One region of the Streptomyces sp. CA-251387 genome, then DNA from elsewhere that is predicted to be linked to it. Evidence: predicted binding sites of a transcription regulator. Region 1 holds the regulator's gene; each other region holds the start of a gene.
The links. Region 1 encodes HrcA, which represses chaperone genes, less so after heat shock. Its sites were predicted from a motif close to TTNGCACTCNGNNNNNCNGAGTGCNAA; they were not measured.
Positions count from the first base shown of each region.

Region 2: groES (co-chaperone GroES) is a predicted target of HrcA. The motif match lies at 2,137-2,163, and genes of this name have one in related genera.
Region 3: groL (chaperonin GroEL) is a predicted target of HrcA. The motif match lies at 1,516-1,542, and genes of this name have one in related genera.

Region 1 is NZ_JBNJMJ010000001.1:3,119,952-3,123,224, reverse strand. It holds gene ACQEV2_RS13985 (DUF3097 domain-containing protein) at 1-225, opposite strand, end outside; gene ACQEV2_RS13980 (MBL fold metallo-hydrolase) at 268-1,011, opposite strand; gene hrcA (heat-inducible transcriptional repressor HrcA) at 1,176-2,192, shown strand; gene dnaJ (molecular chaperone DnaJ) at 2,193-3,273, shown strand, end outside.
Region 2 is NZ_JBNJMJ010000001.1:5,690,353-5,693,625, reverse strand. It holds gene groL (chaperonin GroEL) at 1-1,560, opposite strand, end outside; gene groES (co-chaperone GroES) at 1,682-1,990, opposite strand; gene ACQEV2_RS25665 (polysaccharide deacetylase family protein) at 2,349-3,239, opposite strand; gene ACQEV2_RS25660 (polysaccharide deacetylase family protein) at 3,236-3,273, opposite strand, start outside.
Region 3 is NZ_JBNJMJ010000001.1:4,321,442-4,324,714, forward strand. It holds gene groL (chaperonin GroEL) at 1-1,352, opposite strand, end outside; gene ACQEV2_RS19175 (cold-shock protein) at 1,693-1,896, opposite strand; gene ACQEV2_RS19180 (MoaD/ThiS family protein) at 2,344-2,619, opposite strand; gene thrC (threonine synthase) at 2,721-3,273, opposite strand, start outside.

The sequences.
Region 1 (3,273 bases):
GGTCACCACCTTGCCCTCCAGCAGGAACCCGCGCGGTTCCAGCGGGAACACCCGGTGCTTGCCGAAGCGGTCCTCCAGGGTGACCGTGCCGGCCTCACAGCGGATCACCGCACCGCAGAAGCCCGTACCCGGCTCCTCGACCACCAGGCCGGGCTCTGCCGGGACCTCGGGGACCGGCTTGGGCTTCTTCCAGGGGGGAGTCAGGTCCGGTGAGTACTGGCGCATTCGAGTGACGATAGGAGAAGCCCGGCCGTCAGGGAGCACAGATCAGCGCGACACGCCGAAGCGGGCGGCGAGGGCGTCGCGCTGGCGTCGTACGAACTCCGCGTCGACCACCGCTCCGTGACCGGGCACGTACAGCGCGTCCTCGCCGCCCAGGTCCAGCAGGCGGTCCAGGGCGGCCGGCCAGTGCGACGGTACGGCGTCGGGGCCGGCCTGGGGCTCGCCGGACTCCTCCACCAGGTCACCGCAGAAGACCACCTCCCGATCGCCGGGGAGCTCGCCCGGCACGAGCACGACCAGGTCGTGGGCCGTGTGCGCCGGGCCCACGTTCGCCAGCAGGACCTGACGGCCGCCGCCCAGGTCGAGGGTCCACTCGCCGCTCACCTGATGGCGGGGGCGGACCAGGGCGTCCACGGCCTCCTCGGCCGCCGCCGGGTCCAGGCCGCCCCGCACCGCGTCCCCGCGCAGCTCCTCGCGCGCGTGCCGCCCCTCGAACACCGTGTCCACACCCACCGCACCGAAGATCTCCGCCCCCGCGAACGCCGCCGCCCCGAAGACATGGTCGAAGTGGGGATGCGTCAGAGCGAGATGAGTCACACGGTGACCCGCGAGCCACTGCGCCTGCGTACGCAACCGCGCGCCCTCCGCGACGCTCGACCCGGCGTCGACGACCAGCGCGGTGCCGTCCCCGACGACCAGCCCCGCCGTGCAGTCCCACACCGGAAGCCGGCACCGGCCCACCCCGGCCGCCAGCCGCTCCCACCCCAGCTCTTCCCAAGTCACCGTCATACCGCGACGCTAGCTGGGACAGCACGTCCGAGCACGGTGGTGCCGGACCGGCCTTGCCCGGGGCGTACCCCACCGCCGTACACTGGCCGGGGACGGCTGGCACTCGGACGGACAGAGTGCCAGGCAAGGTGCCAAAGGGAACGAGTTCTGGAGGTGTGCGCGAGATGCTGAGTGAACGCAGGCTTCAGGTGTTGCGCGCCATCGTCCAGGACTACGTCGGGACGGAGGAGCCGGTCGGCTCCAAGGCGCTCACCGAGCGGCACAACCTCGGCGTCTCCCCGGCGACCGTCCGCAACGACATGGCGGCCCTGGAGGACGAGGGCTACATCGCCCAGCCGCACACCAGCGCCGGTCGGATCCCGACCGACAAGGGCTACCGGCTGTTCGTCGACAAGCTCGCCGGCGTCAAGCCGATGAGCCCGCCGGAGCGGCGCGCCATCCAGAACTTCCTCGAGGGCGCCGTAGACCTTGATGATGTGGTGGCGCGGACCGTGCGGCTGCTCGCGCAGCTCACACGGCAGGTCGCCGTCGTGCAGTATCCGTCGCTGACCCGGTCCACCGTCCGGCATGTCGAGCTGCTGTCGCTCGCGCCCGCGCGCGTGATGCTCGTGCTGATCACGGACACCGGGCGAGTCGAGCAGCGGATGATCGACTGCCCGGCGCCCTTCGGGGAGACCTCGCTCGCGGATCTACGCGCGCGGCTCAACAGCCGGGTCGCGGGGCGGCGCTTCACCGATGTGCCGATGCTCGTCGAGGACCTCCCCGAGGCCTTCGACATGGAGGACCGCGGCACCGTCTCGACCGTGCTCTCCACCCTCCTGGAGACGCTCGTCGAGGAGAACGAGGAGCGGCTGATGATCGGCGGCACCGCCAATCTCACCCGCTTCGGACATGACTTCCCCCTCACCATCCGGCCCGTCCTGGAGGCCCTCGAGGAGCAGGTCGTGCTCCTCAAGTTGCTGGGCGAGGCGAAGGATTCGGGCATGACCGTGCGCATCGGTCACGAGAACGCCCATGAGGGACTCAACTCCACGTCCGTGGTGTCGGTCGGCTACGGTTCGGGCGGCGAGGCAGTCGCCAAGCTCGGCGTGGTCGGACCGACCCGCATGGATTACCCGGGAACGATGGGAGCGGTACGCGCAGTGGCACGGTACGTCGGACAGATCCTGGCGGAGTCGTAAGTGGCCACGGACTACTACGCCGTTCTCGGCGTGCGTCGCGACGCGTCGCAGGAAGAGATCAAGAAGGCCTTCCGGCGGCTCGCACGCGAGCTGCACCCGGACGTCAACCCGGATCCGAAGACCCAGGAGCGGTTCAAGGAGATCAACGCCGCTTACGAGGTGCTGTCGGACCCGCAGAAGAAGCAGGTCTACGACCTCGGCGGCGACCCGCTGTCCCAGGCGGGCGGCGCGGGCGCCGGCGGCTTCGGCGCGGGCGGGTTCGGCAACTTCTCGGACATCATGGACGCCTTCTTCGGTACGGCGTCCCAGCGCGGTCCGCGCTCGCGCACCCGGCGCGGCCAGGACGCGATGATCCGGCTGGAGATCGAGCTCGACGAGGCGGCCTTCGGCACGACGAAGGACATCCAGGTCGACACGGCCGTCGTCTGCAACACCTGCAACGGTGAGGGCGCGGCGCCGGGGACCTCCGCGCAGACCTGTGACATGTGTCGCGGTCGCGGTGAGGTGTCGCAGGTGACGCGGTCCTTCCTGGGCCAGGTCATGACCTCGCGGCCGTGTCCGCAGTGCCAGGGCTTCGGGACGGTCGTGCCGACGCCGTGCCCCGAGTGCGCGGGTGACGGGCGCGTGCGGTCGCGTCGGACCCTGACCGTCAAGATCCCGGCCGGTGTCGACAACGGCACGCGGATCCAGCTCGCCGGTGAGGGCGAGGTCGGCCCCGGCGGCGGGCCCGCCGGTGACCTGTACGTCGAGATCCACGAGATCGCGCACCCCACCTTCCAGCGGCGCGGCGACGACCTGCACTGCACGGTGACGATCCCGATGACCGCGGCGGCTCTCGGTACCAAGGTGCCGCTGGAGACGCTGGACGGGCTGGAGGAGGTCGACATCCGGCCGGGCACGCAGTCCGGGCAGTCGATTCCGCTGCACGGGCGGGGCGTGACGCATCTGCGCGGTGGCGGACGCGGTGACCTCGTCGTCCACGTCGAGGTCACGACCCCGACGAAGCTCGACCCCGAGCAGGAGCGGCTGCTGCGGGAGCTGGCCAAGCTGCGGGGTGAGGAGCGGCCGCAGGGGCAGTTCC
Region 2 (3,273 bases), 2.6 Mb from region 1:
CAGGGTCTCGGTCGTGAGGAGGAGGGAGGCGATGGAGGCGGCGTTCTCCAGGGCGGAGCGGGTGACCTTGACCGGGTCGATGACGCCGGCCTTGACCAGGTCGCCGTACTCGCCGGTGGCGGCGTTGAAGCCCTGGCCCTTGTCGAGCTCGGCGACCTTGGAGGTGATGACGTAGCCCTCCAGGCCGGCGTTCTCGGCGATCCAGCGCAGCGGCTCGACGACCGCGCGGCGGACGACGGCGACACCGGTGGCCTCGTCGCCGGTCTTGCCGAGGCCGCCCTCCAGCACCTTGGCGGCGTGGACCAGCGCGGAGCCACCACCGGAGACGATGCCCTCCTCGACCGCGGCGCGGGTCGCGGAGATGGCGTCCTCCAGGCGGTGCTTCTTCTCCTTCAGCTCCACCTCGGTGGCGGCGCCGACCTTGATCACGCACACGCCGCCGGCCAGCTTCGCGAGGCGCTCCTGGAGCTTCTCGCGGTCCCAGTCGGAGTCGGTGTTCTCGATCTCGGCCTTGATCTGGGCGACGCGGCCCTGGACGTCCTCGGAGTTGCCGGCGCCGTCGACGATGGTCGTGTCGTCCTTGGTGACCGTGACACGGCGGGCGGAGCCCAGCACGTCCAGGCCGACCTGGTCGAGCTTGAGGCCGACCTCCTCGGAGATGACCGTGGCGCCGGTGAGGACCGCCATGTCCTGCAGCATCGCCTTGCGGCGGTCACCGAAGCCGGGGGCCTTGACGGCGACCGCGTTGAAGGTGCCGCGGATCTTGTTGACGACCAGGGTCGACAGGGCCTCGCCCTCGACGTCCTCGGCGATGATCAGCAGCGGCTTGGAGGCACCCGCCTGGATGACCTTCTCCAGCAGCGGCAGCAGGTCCGCGATGGAGGAGATCTTGCCCTGGTTGATGAGGATGTAGGGGTCCTCCAGGACGGCCTCCATGCGCTCCTGGTCCGTCACGAAGTACGGCGACAGGTAGCCCTTGTCGAAGGCCATGCCCTCGGTGAAGTCCAGCTCCAGACCGAAGGTGTTGGACTCCTCGACGGTGATGACACCGTCCTTGCCGACCTTGTCCATCGCCTCGGCGATGAGCTCGCCGACCTGCTGGTCCTGGGCGGACAGCGCGGCGACGGCGGCGATGTCGGACTTCTCGTCGATCGGGCGGGCCGAGGCGAGCAGCTCCTCGGAGACGGCGGCGACGGCCGCGTCGATGCCCTTCTTCAGCAGCGCCGGGGAGGCACCCGCGGCGACGTTCTTCAGGCCCTCGCGCACCAGCGCCTGGGCGAGCACGGTGGCGGTGGTCGTACCGTCACCCGCGATGTCGTTGGTCTTGGTCGCCACCTCCTTCACCAGCTGGGCGCCGAGGTTCTCGTACGGGTCCTCGACCTCGACCTCGCGGGCGATGGTGACACCGTCGTTGGTGATGGTGGGGGCGCCGAACTTCTTGTCGATGACGACGTTGCGGCCCTTGGGGCCGATCGTCACCTTCACCGTGTCGGCCAGCTTGTTGACGCCGCGCTCGAGGGCGCGACGGGCGTCCTCGTCGAACTTCAGGATCTTCGCCATGACAGCGGGAGCCCTCTCGGAATCTGTGGGTTCAAAAAGACACTGCGCCCCGGGCGCCCGGCTTCTTTAAGTGGTCGCGGGGGCCAGGGGCGCAGCTGGAAGCAAATGCTTCGAGGTGGTCTTACTTCTCGATGATCGCGAGCACGTCGCGAGCCGAGAGGACGAGGTACTCCTCGCCGTTGTACTTCACCTCGGTGCCGCCGTACTTGCTGTACAGCACGATGTCGCCGGTCTTGACGTCGAGCGGCAGGCGCTCGCCGTTCTCGAAGCGGCCCGGGCCCACGGCCAGGACGACGCCCTCCTGGGGCTTCTCCTTGGCGGTGTCCGGGATGACCAGGCCAGAGGCCGTGGTCTGCTCGGCGTCCAGCGGCTGGACCACGATGCGGTCCTCGAGCGGCTTGATGGCAACCTTGGAGCTGGCGGTCGTCACGATCCGACCTCCCCCTTCGGAGATCTCACGGGGTTAACTGTCTGAGGTGGCGACCAGGTCGATCCGTCGTCGCGGGTGCCGGACCTGCCCGTCGCGTTGTTGGCACTCTCCTCTGTCGAGTGCCAGAGCCGAGACTATGACCGTGATTAGCACTCGGTCAAGCGGACTGCTAATTCGCTGCGCGTTCGCCGCGCCGGCTGAGCCCTGGTTCCGGTGACCGGCGTTGCCGTGGCCGTTCTGGGGCTGCCCCCCCCAGGCCCCCGCTTCGGCCCTGAACGGGCCTCGTCCTCAAACGCCGGACGGGCTGGAATGCCTGGACCGGCGCCGAAGAGTTCCGTCGGCGCGCCGGAAAGTTCCCTCAGACGTAGTCCTCCAATCGGCCCACCGTCAGCCCCCGCCCCTGGATCTCCCGCAGCAGCCTCGTCGTCCGCTCCCGCAGGCTCAGCCCGGTCGGCTCACCCGAAGGGACGGAGATGATGTCCCCGGCCCGCAGCCGGCCGGGGCCCCTGGCGTACGTCAGTTCGCCGTCGCCCTCCATCGCCGCGCGCCACAGCACCACCGCCGTGACCCCGCAGTGGGCGGCGGCGCGGAGCGTGGTGGTGTCGTACGTGCCGTAGGGCGGGCGGAAGAGGCGGGGGCGGATGCCGAAGCGGGCGCGGAGTTTGTTCTGCTGGCCGCAGATCTCGGCGCGCTGGCCGGCGTACGGCAGACCGCGCAGGGCGGCGTGGTCGAGGGTGTGGTTCTGGATGGACGCGCCCACCGAGCGAAGGCGCGCGAAGTGGCCGTAGCCCGGGCCGACCACGCTGTCCGTGAGGAACATGCTGACGGGCAGGCGCAGTTCACGGACCATGTCGACGAAGCGGGGGTCCTTCTCGGCGCCGTCGTCGTAGGTGAGGAAGACGACCTGGTCGCCGGTGGGGACGCGGTCCACGACGGGCAACCGGTCACCCGCGCGTGGCGGCTGCCGCCGGGCGGGCGGGGAAGGGGGCGCGGGCAGCGGGGCGGTCAGGCCCCAGCGGCGGTACGGCTGTGCCGCCTGCGTCGGCCCTTTCGCCGATCGTGCTTCTTGGTCCGCCTTGCTGCGTCCTGGTGCCGCCCTGCCGCCTTCCTGTGCCGCATTGCCGCCCGGCCCTCCACGGGAGCCGGCGGAATCGGCCGACTGGGTGCAACCGGCGAGCAGCACGCAGGCCAGGACTACGCAGGCCACGACCACGGCGGCGACACCCCGCTCCCCTGACGCCGACCTCACAGGTAGTCCTCCAGCCGGGCCACCGCGTACCCGT
Region 3 (3,273 bases), 1.2 Mb from region 1:
ATCTGCTTCAGCGGGGCCTCGAGCGCGAGCTTCACGGCCTGGGCGCCGGTCGCCTCGTCACCCTCGAGCTCCAGCTTCTCGAAGACAGCGGTGGCCTGGATGAGGGCCACGCCACCACCGGCGACGATGCCCTCCTCGACGGCCGCCTTGGCGTTGCGCACGGCGTCCTCGATGCGGTGCTTGCGCTCCTTGAGCTCCACCTCGGTGGCGGCACCGGCCTTGATGACCGCGACGCCGCCGGCGAGCTTCGCCAGACGCTCCTGCAGCTTCTCGCGGTCGTAGTCCGAGTCGCTGTTCTCGATCTCGGCGCGGATCTGGTTCACACGGCCCGCGACCTGCTCGGAGGAGCCGGCACCGTCGACGATGGTGGTCTCGTCCTTGGTGATGACGACCTTGCGGGCCTTGCCCAGGAGGTCCAGGGAGGTGTTCTCGAGCTTGAGACCGACCTCCTCGGAGATGACCTCGCCGCCGGTGAGGATGGCGATGTCGTTCAGCATGGCCTTGCGGCGGTCACCGAAGCCCGGGGCCTTGACGGCGACGGACTTGAAGGTGCCGCGGATCTTGTTGACGACCAGGGTCGACAGGGCCTCGCCCTCGACGTCCTCGGCGATGATCAGCAGCGGCTTGCCCGACTGCATGACCTTCTCCAGGAGCGGGAGCAGATCCTTGACCGAGGAGATCTTGGAGTTGGCGATCAGGATGTACGGGTCGTCGAGGACGGCCTCCATACGCTCCATGTCGGTGGCGAAGTACGCCGAGATGTAGCCCTTGTCGAAGCGCATACCCTCGGTGAGCTCCAGCTCCAGACCGAAGGTCTGGGACTCCTCGACGGTGATGACGCCTTCCTTGCCGACCTTGTCCATGGCCTCGGCGATGAGCTCACCGATCTGGGTGTCGGCGGCGGAGATGGAGGCCGTGGAGGCGATCTGCTCCTTGGTCTCGACGTCCTTCGCCTGCTCCAGCAGGGCGGCGGAGACGGCCTCGACGGCCTTCTCGATACCGCGCTTCAGGGCCATCGGGTTGGCGCCGGCGGCTACGTTGCGCAGGCCCTCCTTGACCAGGGCCTGGGCGAGAACGGTCGCGGTGGTCGTACCGTCACCGGCGACGTCGTCCGTCTTCTTGGCGACTTCCTTGACCAGCTCGGCGCCGATCTTCTCGTACGGGTCCTCGAGCTCGATCTCCTTGGCGATGGAGACACCGTCGTTGGTGATCGTGGGGGCGCCCCACTTCTTCTCGAGGACGACGTTGCGGCCCTTGGGGCCGAGCGTCACCTTGACGGCGTCCGCGAGCTGGTTCATGCCGCGCTCGAGGCCGCGCCGCGCCTCCTCGTCGAACGCGATGATCTTGGCCATGTGAAGTGGTCCCTCCAGGACTGGGGGTGATTCCTTCGGACCGCGCCCGCGCCCGCGACGGACGGCACGCATGCCTCGTGGTTCCTTGCCCCACCCGGCCTGCGGGCCTCACCGACCCGGTCCTTCTTTGTCACTCTCACCTTCAGAGTGCTAACGCCAATGATTAGCACTCGGGGTAGGCGAGTGCAAGCGGCTCTCGGGGATCGGGCAGGGCGGTCCGCCTCGCGCGAACAGCTGACGAACAGGTCCCGAACGGACCCCGGACATGGCGAAGGGCCCGCACCCCGGGAGGTGCGGGCCCTTCGAAGAAGAACGTCGCTGCAGTCAGTCGGCGCGTGCTTCAGCCGGCCACGCGGACCATGTCCGCCTGCGGCCCCTTCTGGCCCTGCGAGATCTCGAACTCGACCCGCTGGCCTTCCTCCAGGGTGCGGTAGCCGTCCATCTGGATCGCGCTGTAGTGGACGAAAACATCCGCACCACCGTCGACCGCGATGAAGCCGTACCCCTTCTCCGCGTTGAACCACTTGACGGTGCCCTGAGCCATGCCTAACTCCCCTATTACTGGCCCTTGCACAGATCCACACTTCGCGGATCCGGGTCAGACCTCACCCCCCATCGGTCGGGGGCGTGCGCCGGAACGCGTCGACCGCGGCTGAATGTATCTGCCCAACTGCCGTCTGCAACAGGTCAATCGGACGAGAATTCCGGGCACGACCGGTCGGGAATGTGGGGACAATTCCCCTCACTTCAGGTCAAGTCGGACCCGACAAAGGGAACAAAAGCCGCAAAAAACCCGCACACTTTGGCTACTTCTTGTCGGGCATACGGCAGAAATGAAGGGCTGCCGACCCGCGGATCGGCGGCATGTTCCCCAACTGTACCTCGCTCAACCACACAGAATTGCCCCCTCCGCTTCTCTCACGGAGGGGGCAATTCGATGAACTCTCAGTAACGCGTGTTACCGATGGTAATGATCGGTCATTCGGTCAGCTCATCCACCGGCGACGGCCGGAATGATGGAGACACCCGCACCGTCCGGCGTCGCCGTCTCCAGCCCCTGCTCGAAACGGACGTCGTCGTCATTGACGTACACGTTGACGAACCGACGCAGCTTGCCCTGGTCGTCGAGCACGCGGGCGGCGATACCCGTGTGGTTCTTCTCCAGGTCGGCGATGACCTCGGCGAGGGTGGCGCCCTCGGCGGCGACCTCGGCCTGCCCGCCGGTGTAGGTGCGCAGGATGGTGGGGATGCGGACGGTGACGCTCACGTTATGACCTCCGGTCAGGTATGCAGGTTCGGTGGGGCAGCGTCCCTAGGGGCGCGGGGAACTGCGCGACCAGCCCCCACCGGCCCGCAGCGGACAACGGTCTAGACGAGTCCAGCCTCGCGGAAGGAGTCCAGGCTGGGACGAATGGTCGCAGTAAGCCCCGTACCGGCCACCGCGTCCAGCGTCTTGAGACCGTCACCGGTGTTGAGGACGACCGTCGTCTTGGTCGGGTCGAGGACCCCGTCCTCGATGAGCTTCTTCGTGACGCCCACCGTCACACCGCCGGCGGTCTCCGCGAAGATGCCCTCGGTCCTGGCGAGGATCTTGATCGCATCCACGACCTGCTCGTCCGTCACGTCCTCCACGAAACCACCCGTGCGGCGGGCGATGTCCAGGACGTAGGGCCCGTCGGCCGGGTTGCCGATGGCCAGCGACTTGGCGATGGTGTTCGGCTTCTGCGGGCGGACGACGTCGTGCCCGGCCTTGAAGGCGGTCGACACCGGCGAGCAGCCCTCGGCCTGCGCGCCGAAGATCTTGTACGGCTTGTCCTCGACGAGCCCGAGCTTGATCAGCTCCTGCAGACCCTTGTCGATCTTCGTGAGCTGGGAGCCGGAGGCGATCGGCACGACCAGCTGGTCGGGGAGCTGCCAGCCG